Regions from separate parts of the Enterococcus sp. AZ109 genome, predicted to be linked through region 1. Evidence: predicted binding sites of a transcription regulator. Region 1 holds the regulator's gene; the other holds the start of a gene.
The links. Region 1 encodes LexA, which represses DNA repair genes until DNA is damaged. Its sites were predicted from a motif close to CNAACANNTGTTNG; they were not measured.
Positions count from the first base shown of each region.

Region 2: a site for LexA is predicted at 2,350-2,363, ahead of IGI42_RS05030 (Y-family DNA polymerase). Genes of this name have one in related genera too.

Region 1 covers NZ_JBIOSF010000001.1:250,781-255,536, forward strand. Annotated here, with positions in the region: gene recJ (single-stranded-DNA-specific exonuclease RecJ) at 1-1,763, shown strand, start outside; gene IGI42_RS01195 (adenine phosphoribosyltransferase) at 1,777-2,289, shown strand; gene IGI42_RS01200 (hypothetical protein) at 2,347-2,622, opposite strand; gene lexA (transcriptional repressor LexA) at 2,729-3,352, opposite strand; gene IGI42_RS01210 (DUF896 family protein) at 3,486-3,728, shown strand; gene tkt (transketolase) at 3,826-4,756, shown strand, end outside.
Region 2 covers NZ_JBIOSF010000001.1:1,037,227-1,041,982, forward strand. Annotated here, with positions in the region: gene IGI42_RS05020 (SOS response-associated peptidase) at 1-405, opposite strand, end outside; gene IGI42_RS05025 (hypothetical protein) at 420-962, opposite strand; gene IGI42_RS05030 (Y-family DNA polymerase) at 955-2,316, opposite strand; gene IGI42_RS05035 (nuclear transport factor 2 family protein) at 2,523-2,984, opposite strand; gene IGI42_RS05040 (nuclear transport factor 2 family protein) at 2,998-3,465, opposite strand; gene IGI42_RS05045 (SDR family NAD(P)-dependent oxidoreductase) at 3,530-4,285, opposite strand; gene IGI42_RS05050 (nuclear transport factor 2 family protein) at 4,372-4,756, opposite strand, start outside.

The sequences.
Region 1 (4,756 bases):
CAGTATTGCCAGAAGCTTATTGTATTGTGCATCCTCGTCACCCAGATGGCAATTATCCGTTTGGCGAACTTGCTGGAGCTGGCGTAGCGTTTAAACTAGCTACTGCCTTACTGGAAGAACCACCATTAGAACTTTTAGATTTGGCTTGTATCGGAACAGTGGCTGATTTAGTTTCAATGACTGGTGAAAATCGAACCATTGTTCAACTGGGTTTAGAAATTATGAAACAAAATCAGCGCATGGGTCTGAACCATTTGTTGAAGGTTAGTGGAGTGGATGTGCAAAAACTAGACGAAGTTAGTATTGGTTTTAGCATCGGACCTCGTTTAAATGCGATTGGACGCTTGGGCGATCCTAATCCTGCGATTGAGCTGATGACGACCTTTGATGATCAGTTAGCACATGATCTAGCAGAGCAATTAGATAAGATTAACAATGAACGCAAAGCCATTGTCCAGCAAATTACCCAAGAAGCAATGACCATGTTAGAGGAAGACTCTCCGGTTCAAGTGTTGGCCAAAGAAGGTTGGAATCCTGGAGTTCTAGGGATTGTCGCTGGGAATGTTTTAAAACAAACCGGACACCCTGCCATTGTTCTAGCGATTAATGAAGAAGGGATAGCCAAAGGGTCTGGGCGTAGTAGTGAAGCTTTGGATATGTATGGTATGTTGACAACAATGCGGGAGTATTTCACCCATTTTGGTGGACACGAAGCAGCTATCGGTGTCACTTTACCTAGTGAAAACCTTATTGAGTTGAAGCAGCAGATCGCCTTATACATCCAAGAAAGGCAAATTGACTTATTGCAAGGGGCTAGTTTGGCAATTGACGAAGAGCTTTCATTAGCTGAAGTAAATTTGGCTTTTGCTGAAGAGTTGAAGCAATTAGCACCTTTTGGAACGGATAATCCGGCTCCGCATTTCTTAGTGGAAGAAACAAAGGTGGCTCAGATCAAAGCAATTGGAGCTGATCAGCAGCATGTGAAATTCATGCTAACAAACGGCAACCAGCAGGTAGATGTGATCGGCTTTGGCTTTGGTGCAAAGCTAGAAGAGTTACAGCAGGAAAGCACACGTTTTGTCGGAGATTTGGAGATTAATGAGTGGAACGGTCAGAAGAAAGTTCAGTTGAAGCTTTTAGATTTTGCTACAGAGGGACTTCAGGTCATCGATCGACGCGCCAAGCATAGTTGGAACCAGCCGCTTGAGACAGCTAGTACACTCTATCTTGCTTTTCAAGAAAAAAGCCGAGATGTATTAACGGATACTTTGCAACATCAAGTACAAGTTTACAACAAAGATCACTTGACTGAATATGCAGAGTATCGCCAACTAGTAGTAGTGGATTGTCCTAGTGATAAAGAACTAATTAAATCTATAATAAGCAACAGTAGCTTTGAGCGGGTTTATCTTTTCTTGTACAGTGCAGATGAAGCCTATTTAAATGGAATGCCGAATCGTGAACAATTCAAACAGCTCTATCAATTCTGTCTCAAGCAAAAACGTCTGGATATTCGTTATAAGTTGAAAAATATCTCGAATTTCTTAAGAATATCTGAAAAATTATTAGTCTTCATGATTCGCGTGTTTTCTGAATTGAAATTTGTTACAATAGATGACGGTGTTTTGGAAATTGTTGAAAACCCACAAAATCAAGCAATTGAAGAGAGTCGCGGCTACAAAGAACGAATGAAACAAATTGAGAGCGAAGAATTTTTACTAATGAGTGACATTCAAACGATAAGAAATTGGCTGAAAAGCTAGGAGGAAATACAAGATGGATTTAAAAGATTATATTGCTAGCATACCTGATTACCCGCAAAAAGGGATTGTCTTTCGTGACATTTCACCTTTAATGGCTGACGGAGATGCTTACCGTGAAGCTACCAGACAAATTGTTGAATACGCTAGCCAAAAGCAAATCGACATGGTGGTCGGACCTGAAGCACGCGGTTTTATTGTTGGTTGTCCAGTCGCTTTTGAATTGGGTGTAGGTTTTGCTCCGGTTCGTAAACCGAACAAATTGCCAAGAGCGACCATTGATGTAGAGTATGAAAAAGAATATGGGACAGACATACTATCAATTCACAAAGATGCTATCCAACCGGGTCAACGTGTATTAGTTACGGATGATCTATTAGCAACTGGTGGTACTGTAAAGGCAACTATCGATTTAGTTGAAAAATTAGGTGGAATTGTAGTTGGCTGTGCTTTCTTGATTGAACTAGATGAACTTCATGGTCGTGATAAAATCGAAAGCTATGATATCTTAACTTTAATGGATTATTAACATTCATTGAAATAAAAAAGGACTTGAAAATCAGAAACGATTTTCAAGTCCTTTTTCTTATGCAGATTTGTGGTAGTGATGGTCATAATAATCGTAGTAATCATAAGAATCTATATAGTAAACCTCTTCAGTCATCTCATCGTCGTAGTCTTCTTCATAATAGTAGGCTTCTTGTTCATATTGTTGTGCATATTTTTTCTCATCCCAAAGCATATACCAAACGATGAACAATCCGGAGAAGACAACAATAGTAGCCAGCGATCCAAGCTTACCAATCACTAATCCAAGTAACAAAAATCCAATAATTAAGCCAAATCTTCTTACTGCTTTCATAAATAATCCACCCCTAATAAAATATACGAACAAATGTTTGTATAAGTATTATACGAATGTTTGTTCGATTTGTAAAGAAAAAAATTAATCGGAAAAAATTTCCCGATTAATAGATGTGATTCCGATACAAACCAACAACTTTACCTAAGATAGAAACATTGTCTAATATAATTGGTTCCATCTGATCATTTTCTGGCTGTAGACGAATGAAGTCTGTCTCATGGAAAAATCTTTTACAGGTCGCTTCATTCTCATCTGTCATGGCAATGACAATCTCACCATTGACAGCAGTCGCTTGTTTTCGAACAATTACGTGATCACCATCGTAGATACCCGCATTAATCATACTTTCACCGCGAATAGTTAGCATGAACAGACTGCCTTCTTCACTAGCCAAGTCTGGTGGTACTGGGAAAAAGTCTGAAGCTTCTTCAACAGCCAAAATTGGTTCACCAGCAGTGACGATTCCAAGCATCGGAATGACTTGGGGCTGAACACCAATTTTTTCCAGACCATCTAAGGTCAGTTCAATAGCCCGAGGTTTAGTAGGATCTCGTAAAATTAAGCCTTTTTTTTCTAAGCGTGCTAAGTGTCCATGAACAGTAGAAGTAGAAGAAAGATTCACTGCTTCTCCAATTTCACGAACAGTTGGTGGATAGCCTTTATTTTCAACGCGTTCATGAATGAAACGCAGAACTTCTAATTGTTTTGTTTCAGTTCGTTTTGCCAATGCTCACACCTTCTTTTCTTTTTTTTCAGTTTAGCATATTTTTTTTGATAAATCAAACAAGCGTTCGCTTTCTTTTGCTTTTTTATCGGCGTCATTTTGTTGTATAATGGAGAGCGGAAGCGAGGTGCACAAAATGATTTCAGATGAAAAGATTGCGCGAATTAATGAATTAGCAAAAAAGAAAAAAACTGAAGGGTTAAATAAAGCAGAACTGCACGAGCAGAAAGTTTTGCGTGAAGAATACCTGTCTTCTTTTCGCAGCGGCATGCGCCATCACATTGAAGGAATGAAAATCGTTGATCCGGATGGCAAAGATGTAACCCCTGAAAAACTAAAGGATATTCAAAAGAAAAAAGGGCTTCATAATCGAAAATAATGTGAATATTCCATTTTTCAATTGAAATAAGAAAATAAATCGGTTACAATGGATGTGGAATAAAAGTATTTATCACCAAAAAGGAGGACGTATTATTTTGTTTGATAAAATTGATCAGTTAGGTGTTAACACGATCCGCACGTTAAGTATTGAGGCGATTCAAAAAGCCAATTCTGGTCATCCAGGATTGCCAATGGGAGCGGCACCTATGGCTTACGCCCTATGGACAAAACACTTGAACGTGAATCCAGCGACTTCATTAAGCTGGCCAAACCGCGATCGTTTCATCTTATCTGCCGGTCATGGTTCAGCAATGTTGTACAGCTTGTTACATTTAGCGGGCTATCAAGTTACAATTGACGACTTGAAAAACTTCCGTCAGTGGGAAAGTAAAACACCTGGACACCCAGAATTCCAACATACTGATGGCGTAGAAGCAACTACTGGCCCATTAGGTCAAGGAATCTCAATGGCTGTAGGTATGGCGATGGCTGAAGCTCATTTAGCGGCTACTTACAACCGTGATAGCTTCAATGTAATGGATCATTACACTTATACTATCGTTGGTGATGGAGACTTAATGGAAGGCGTTTCTCAAGAAGCTAGCTCGATGGCTGGACATATGAAACTTGGAAAATTAGTTGTCCTATATGATTCAAATGATATTTCTTTAGATGGTCCAACAAATAAAGCCTTCACTGAAAACGTGGGTGCTCGCTATGAAGCATATGGCTGGCAACATATTTTAGTGGAAGACGGCAATGATTTAGAAGCCATCAGCAAAGCAATTGAAGAAGCCAAAGCAGAAACCGAAAAACCTACCTTAATTGAAATTAAAACAGTGATCGGCTTCGGTTCTCCAAAAGAAGGTACTTCTGCTGTTCACGGAGCACCAATCGGAGATGACGGCATTAAAGCAGCTAAAGCTGTCTATGGCTGGGAATATCCTGATTTCACAGTGCCAGAAGAAGTAGCAGAACGTTTCAAAGCAGATATGCTAGACAAGGGTGCGGAAGTTGAAGGACAAT
Region 2 (4,756 bases), 790 kb from region 1:
AACGCCTCTGTTCCCATCATCAAACTTTTGGTAAAAACCTGCGAGATAGAGAGCGCCACCATTTCTGCTCCTAAACAAGATGCTTCGTTTTTTGCGATCCCATTCGTAAAATCCTGTGGAAAGAAAGACACAACGATTTTCTTTGAAGGCTTGCGCAAAGCGCGGCTTTTCTAGGACGGTCTCTGAACGGGCATTAATCAAGAGTTGCTTCTTCTTAGGTATCTTGAAACCCCAGACCATGCTGATGGCTTTCACTTTATTGGTTCCGTCATTAATTAACACCGCTGCTTCATCTGAAGGAAAAATTTCTTCTTGTTTATACTGATAACCATTCTTTTCTACGTTTCTAATAATTGCTTGTAAATCTTTTTCTTCTTGAAGTGTCAACTTGATTCGTCCGCACATAATTATACCTCCTCTTATTCAATCCAGTTTGCTGTTTGGTCAAAATCATTTATAAAAGATAGGTCTGATTCTAACGAGTAACGAATCTCTTTTTCTTCGGAAATTTCAAATGGATCACGTTCTTTCTGGTAATAGTCCATTTCTGCTTTTTTTTGGTCTCGCTTAAACAATTCAACATTGAACCACTTTTCGTCGTAAACTACGTGAATATGACGGATCTCATCCCACAAAATCCATTCGTCACCAATCATCAGCTCTTCGTCGCGCAAGTAGCCTTTGAACTCTCCCAGAACCGATTCAGTTTGCCGACCGAACTTGTCTTTGCGATTTAATTGGACAGAAACAGGCTTTTTGAAGTTAAAAGCTTCGGTTAAAGCTTCATCGATTTCTTGCTGACTCATTTGTGGAAGGAGGGGAATATCTTTTAACGCTTCTGCCTTGTTGCGTTCAATACTTTTGATTAGTTCATCCATTGCGAAAGCTGTAACCCACTTCATAAATCCTCTATCGTGATAATCGTTGTAGTCGCTAAATTTTTTCTCAGTACGCTTAACCATGTGATTCACCACTTTCAATTCCCGCCATCCCTCCAGCGTGACCAGCAATTAATGAAGAACGAGCAATCGCTCGACCACCTTCCAGCAGACTTACGGCATGAACGATCGATTTAAAGCCAAACTTATCACGAATGGTATCCACCACATGTTCAAGCTTTGCTCGATCGACTTGTTCCTCGATATCTTCAAATAAATTTAGTTGGAGCGCATCAGTATAAATTAGGCCCCCTGTATTTACACCGATAGTACGAATGTCTTGATATTTATACTGCTTGTCGAAAATTTGCCGCAAATATTGGTTGATTTCCTTAGACGAATTTGTTGCTGGTACCTTCATTTGTTGATGAAAGCCCCGTTTTCCCTCCTTATCGAGATAGCCAATACTGTACCCACAAAACAGACTGACAACTTGCGCTTTAGCACCGCTTCTTCTGAGGCGTGTGGCTACCTGGTCAGCCATCTCTAAAAGAACGATTTCAATTTCACTGCGATACGTATAATCTTTGTCCAAAACTTGACTATTTCCAATCGATTTGGAGACAGGCTGAACTGAATCCCCTAAAAACGAGCGATCAATCCCCCAGCTGTGTGCATATAACTGAGCTCCCATAACTCCAAGGTACTCTTTGAGAACGTAATAGTTTGTATGAGCTAAATCGTAAACCGATTCAATCCCCAGTCGATTGAGTCGGATCGCCGTTTTATTGCCGATTCCCCAAAAATCAGTGATGTTTTTTATCTTCCAAAGTGTGTTCGGCACATCTTCATACCGCCATTCTGCGATCATGTCTTTGGTATGCTTGGCAGCATTATCTAAGGCTAATTTTGCTAACAAGGGATTATCGCCTATCCCAATCGTCACGTAAATACCGGTACTCTTGCGAACATCTTCTTGGATTTTCAACGCCAACTCATACGCATTTTGACAACCGAAAAGTTTGATTGAATTTGTTACATCTAAAAAGCTTTCATCCACCGAATAGACATGATGGTTGGCTTCATCAGCATATTTTTTGTAAATGTTGTTGATTTCTTGATTTTTTTTCATGTACAACAGCATCCGAGGTGCCGCAACCGTTAAATCTGGTGGATAAGGAAAAGGCAAATCCCGTGCTCGACTAACATTGCTGATGTTATAAGCTTTTTTTGCCATCCTTGATGAGGCAAGAATCAAGCCGCTGCCGCGTAAAGCCGGATCATCGGAAGGGTAAGACATTACCACCAATTTTGCTTCCAAAGGATTGAGTCCTCGTTCGATGCATTCGACACTGGCATAAAAACTAATACAGTCCAGGCACAAAACGTCTCGGCTGGGTTCCTTTCTAATATCAAAGATTAAGTCCGTTTCATACATACTAATCGCTCCAATCTCTACAACACCATTATACGAACGTATGTTTGTTTTTGTAAAGAGGAACAAACTACTTTTTTTATATTGAACTGTCCGTTGTATTTCAAACGAAAAAAATAAGCCAAAAGCGGGTTTAAACGCCTCTGGCTTACTTTCGTTTTGAGATTTACGCTACGTCTGGATGCTTTAACTTCTGTCAGATTATTTTTCTATTCGTCAAAAACTACACGTAATCGCTTAATGATACTCCTTTTAATCTTCCAACCCGTATCATCTTTTTCATATTCCTCATGGTAATAGCCAAAACCATTGAAGCTCAAGCCATTAGGAATTTTAATTCGGTCATTGAAGGGAAAGATGCCTGTTGCCTTATTTTCAGCTAGAATTGTCACTTCGGGTATATGACCCATATGGACACTTTGCATTTCTGGAGGCATGGATTGCTTTACTCCTTCCACAATACCTTGTCTCGTTTCCCAAATCTCAGCGGGTTGGGTTCCTGGCATTTGTCCAAGAACAGGATCATACGTTGCCTCCACTGAGTCAAAGACTGCATCGTCTGTAAAAACTGTATTTAGTTGATCAAAATCCTTAGTGTCAATTAAGCGCCAATATTTAGCTTTTACTTGTTTTATTTCTTCAATGGCGACTAATTCCTGCAATTTATCCATACTTTTTCTCCTTTTATTTTTGAGAACTAATGGTAGCTACATATTGATTTCCCAGCCAAAAACTATAGGTTAGTTTCATGGATTTTATTTTCCATTCACCCGCTATCTTTTCGTATGTGTTCTCGTAGTACCCACCACATTCGGCATGATTTTCCCCTCGATTATTGGGTAAATAATGCATAGCTCTTAAATAAACAACCGCTTTAGCTGTATCCCCGTTGAATTCTGCATCGATGTTGGTCATAGTATGTTGTGTAGCATCCATCGTTTCTGTCAACTGACGAACCATTTCTACCCATTTTTCGGCCGGCAAATTATTGTATTTAGCTTCAGGTAGATAATCAGTAAAATCCACCTCAATCGTATCTGCAAAACAACTTCTCAATAATTCATAATCATGCATATCAACACCCCGGGCATAGCGGTATTGTAATTTCCTGATTTTATCTTCTTCAATCAGTTTCCTTAATTCTTCTTCCACGAATAATTCCCTCCAGTCCTTTATTTAACTCAATAATCGGTACTATTCAAGCGATCTTTTTCACTTATATTGCAGTCCAACCACCGTCAACCGGCAGGACGATTCCAGTTACATAACTGGATTCTTTCGCAGCTAAAAACAAAATAGCTGTATCCAATTCACCCGTTCTTCCAGCTCTTTCCATCGGTGTATTAGAAATGATTATCGGCTCTAATGTCTTTAAATACGCTTCATTAATTGTTTCAGAAGGAAAGAAGCCCGGACATAATGCGTTCACTGTAATTCCTGATTTTGCCCATTCAGCTGCTGCTGCTCTGGTAAAGTTCAGTACTCCAGCTTTAGCAGCTTGGTAGCCACTTACCGATAATTGGCTGCTTCCTACCATTCCCATGATTGAAGAAATATTGATGATGCGCCCATAATTTGCTTTTAGCATATGCTGTCCAAATATTTTAGTGCAGCGAAAGACCGCTGTGAGGTCAATATCAATGGTATGCTGCCACATTTCATCTGTCATTTCAGCTAAAGGTGCATTCGCTCCTCCACCCGCATTATTTATGAGGATGTCTACTTTTCCATATTTTTCAATGACCATTTCGGCAGCTTTTTCTACTTCAGCTAGTTTAGTAACATCACAAGTAATGGGTAAGCATTCTACTCCCAACGCTTGAATTTCTTGAGCAACCTGCACCATTTTTTCTTTTCTTCTAGCTAAGATCGCAATAGTTGCCCCTTGTCTTGCTAAGGCTAAAGCAAATTGTCTCCCTAATCCACCGGATGCTCCGGTAACCACGGCAATCTGGTTGGTTAAATCAAACAAATCATATGCTCCTTTTCAATAGATTGGATAAAATAGAGCAGAATACGTTCAAAGCTTCTACTCTATTTTTGTCCCATCAACTTTCTTTAGTCAGGTACTTGTTGAGTAGATTGAGAAAGAACATACTGATTTCCATCCCAAAAATCAAAGGTTACCTTGACACCACTAATTTTCCACTTACCATTTACTTTCGTATATTGGTTATCATAATGACAGCCGCATTCTAAGAAATTGTCTCCAAAATCATTTGGAACGTAGTGTTGCGCCCGTAAGGCAATTTTGGCAGTTGCTGTATCACCATTGATGTCAATTAGCATATTAGTCATTTGATGCTGCGTAGCTTTCGTATGCCCAATTAATTTTTTAACCATATCGACCCATTCAGGAATAGTCATTTCGGTAAATTTTAGGTCAGGCATATAGCTAGATAAATCCGTTGAAATAACCTCTGTGAAACAGGAAGCAAACAGC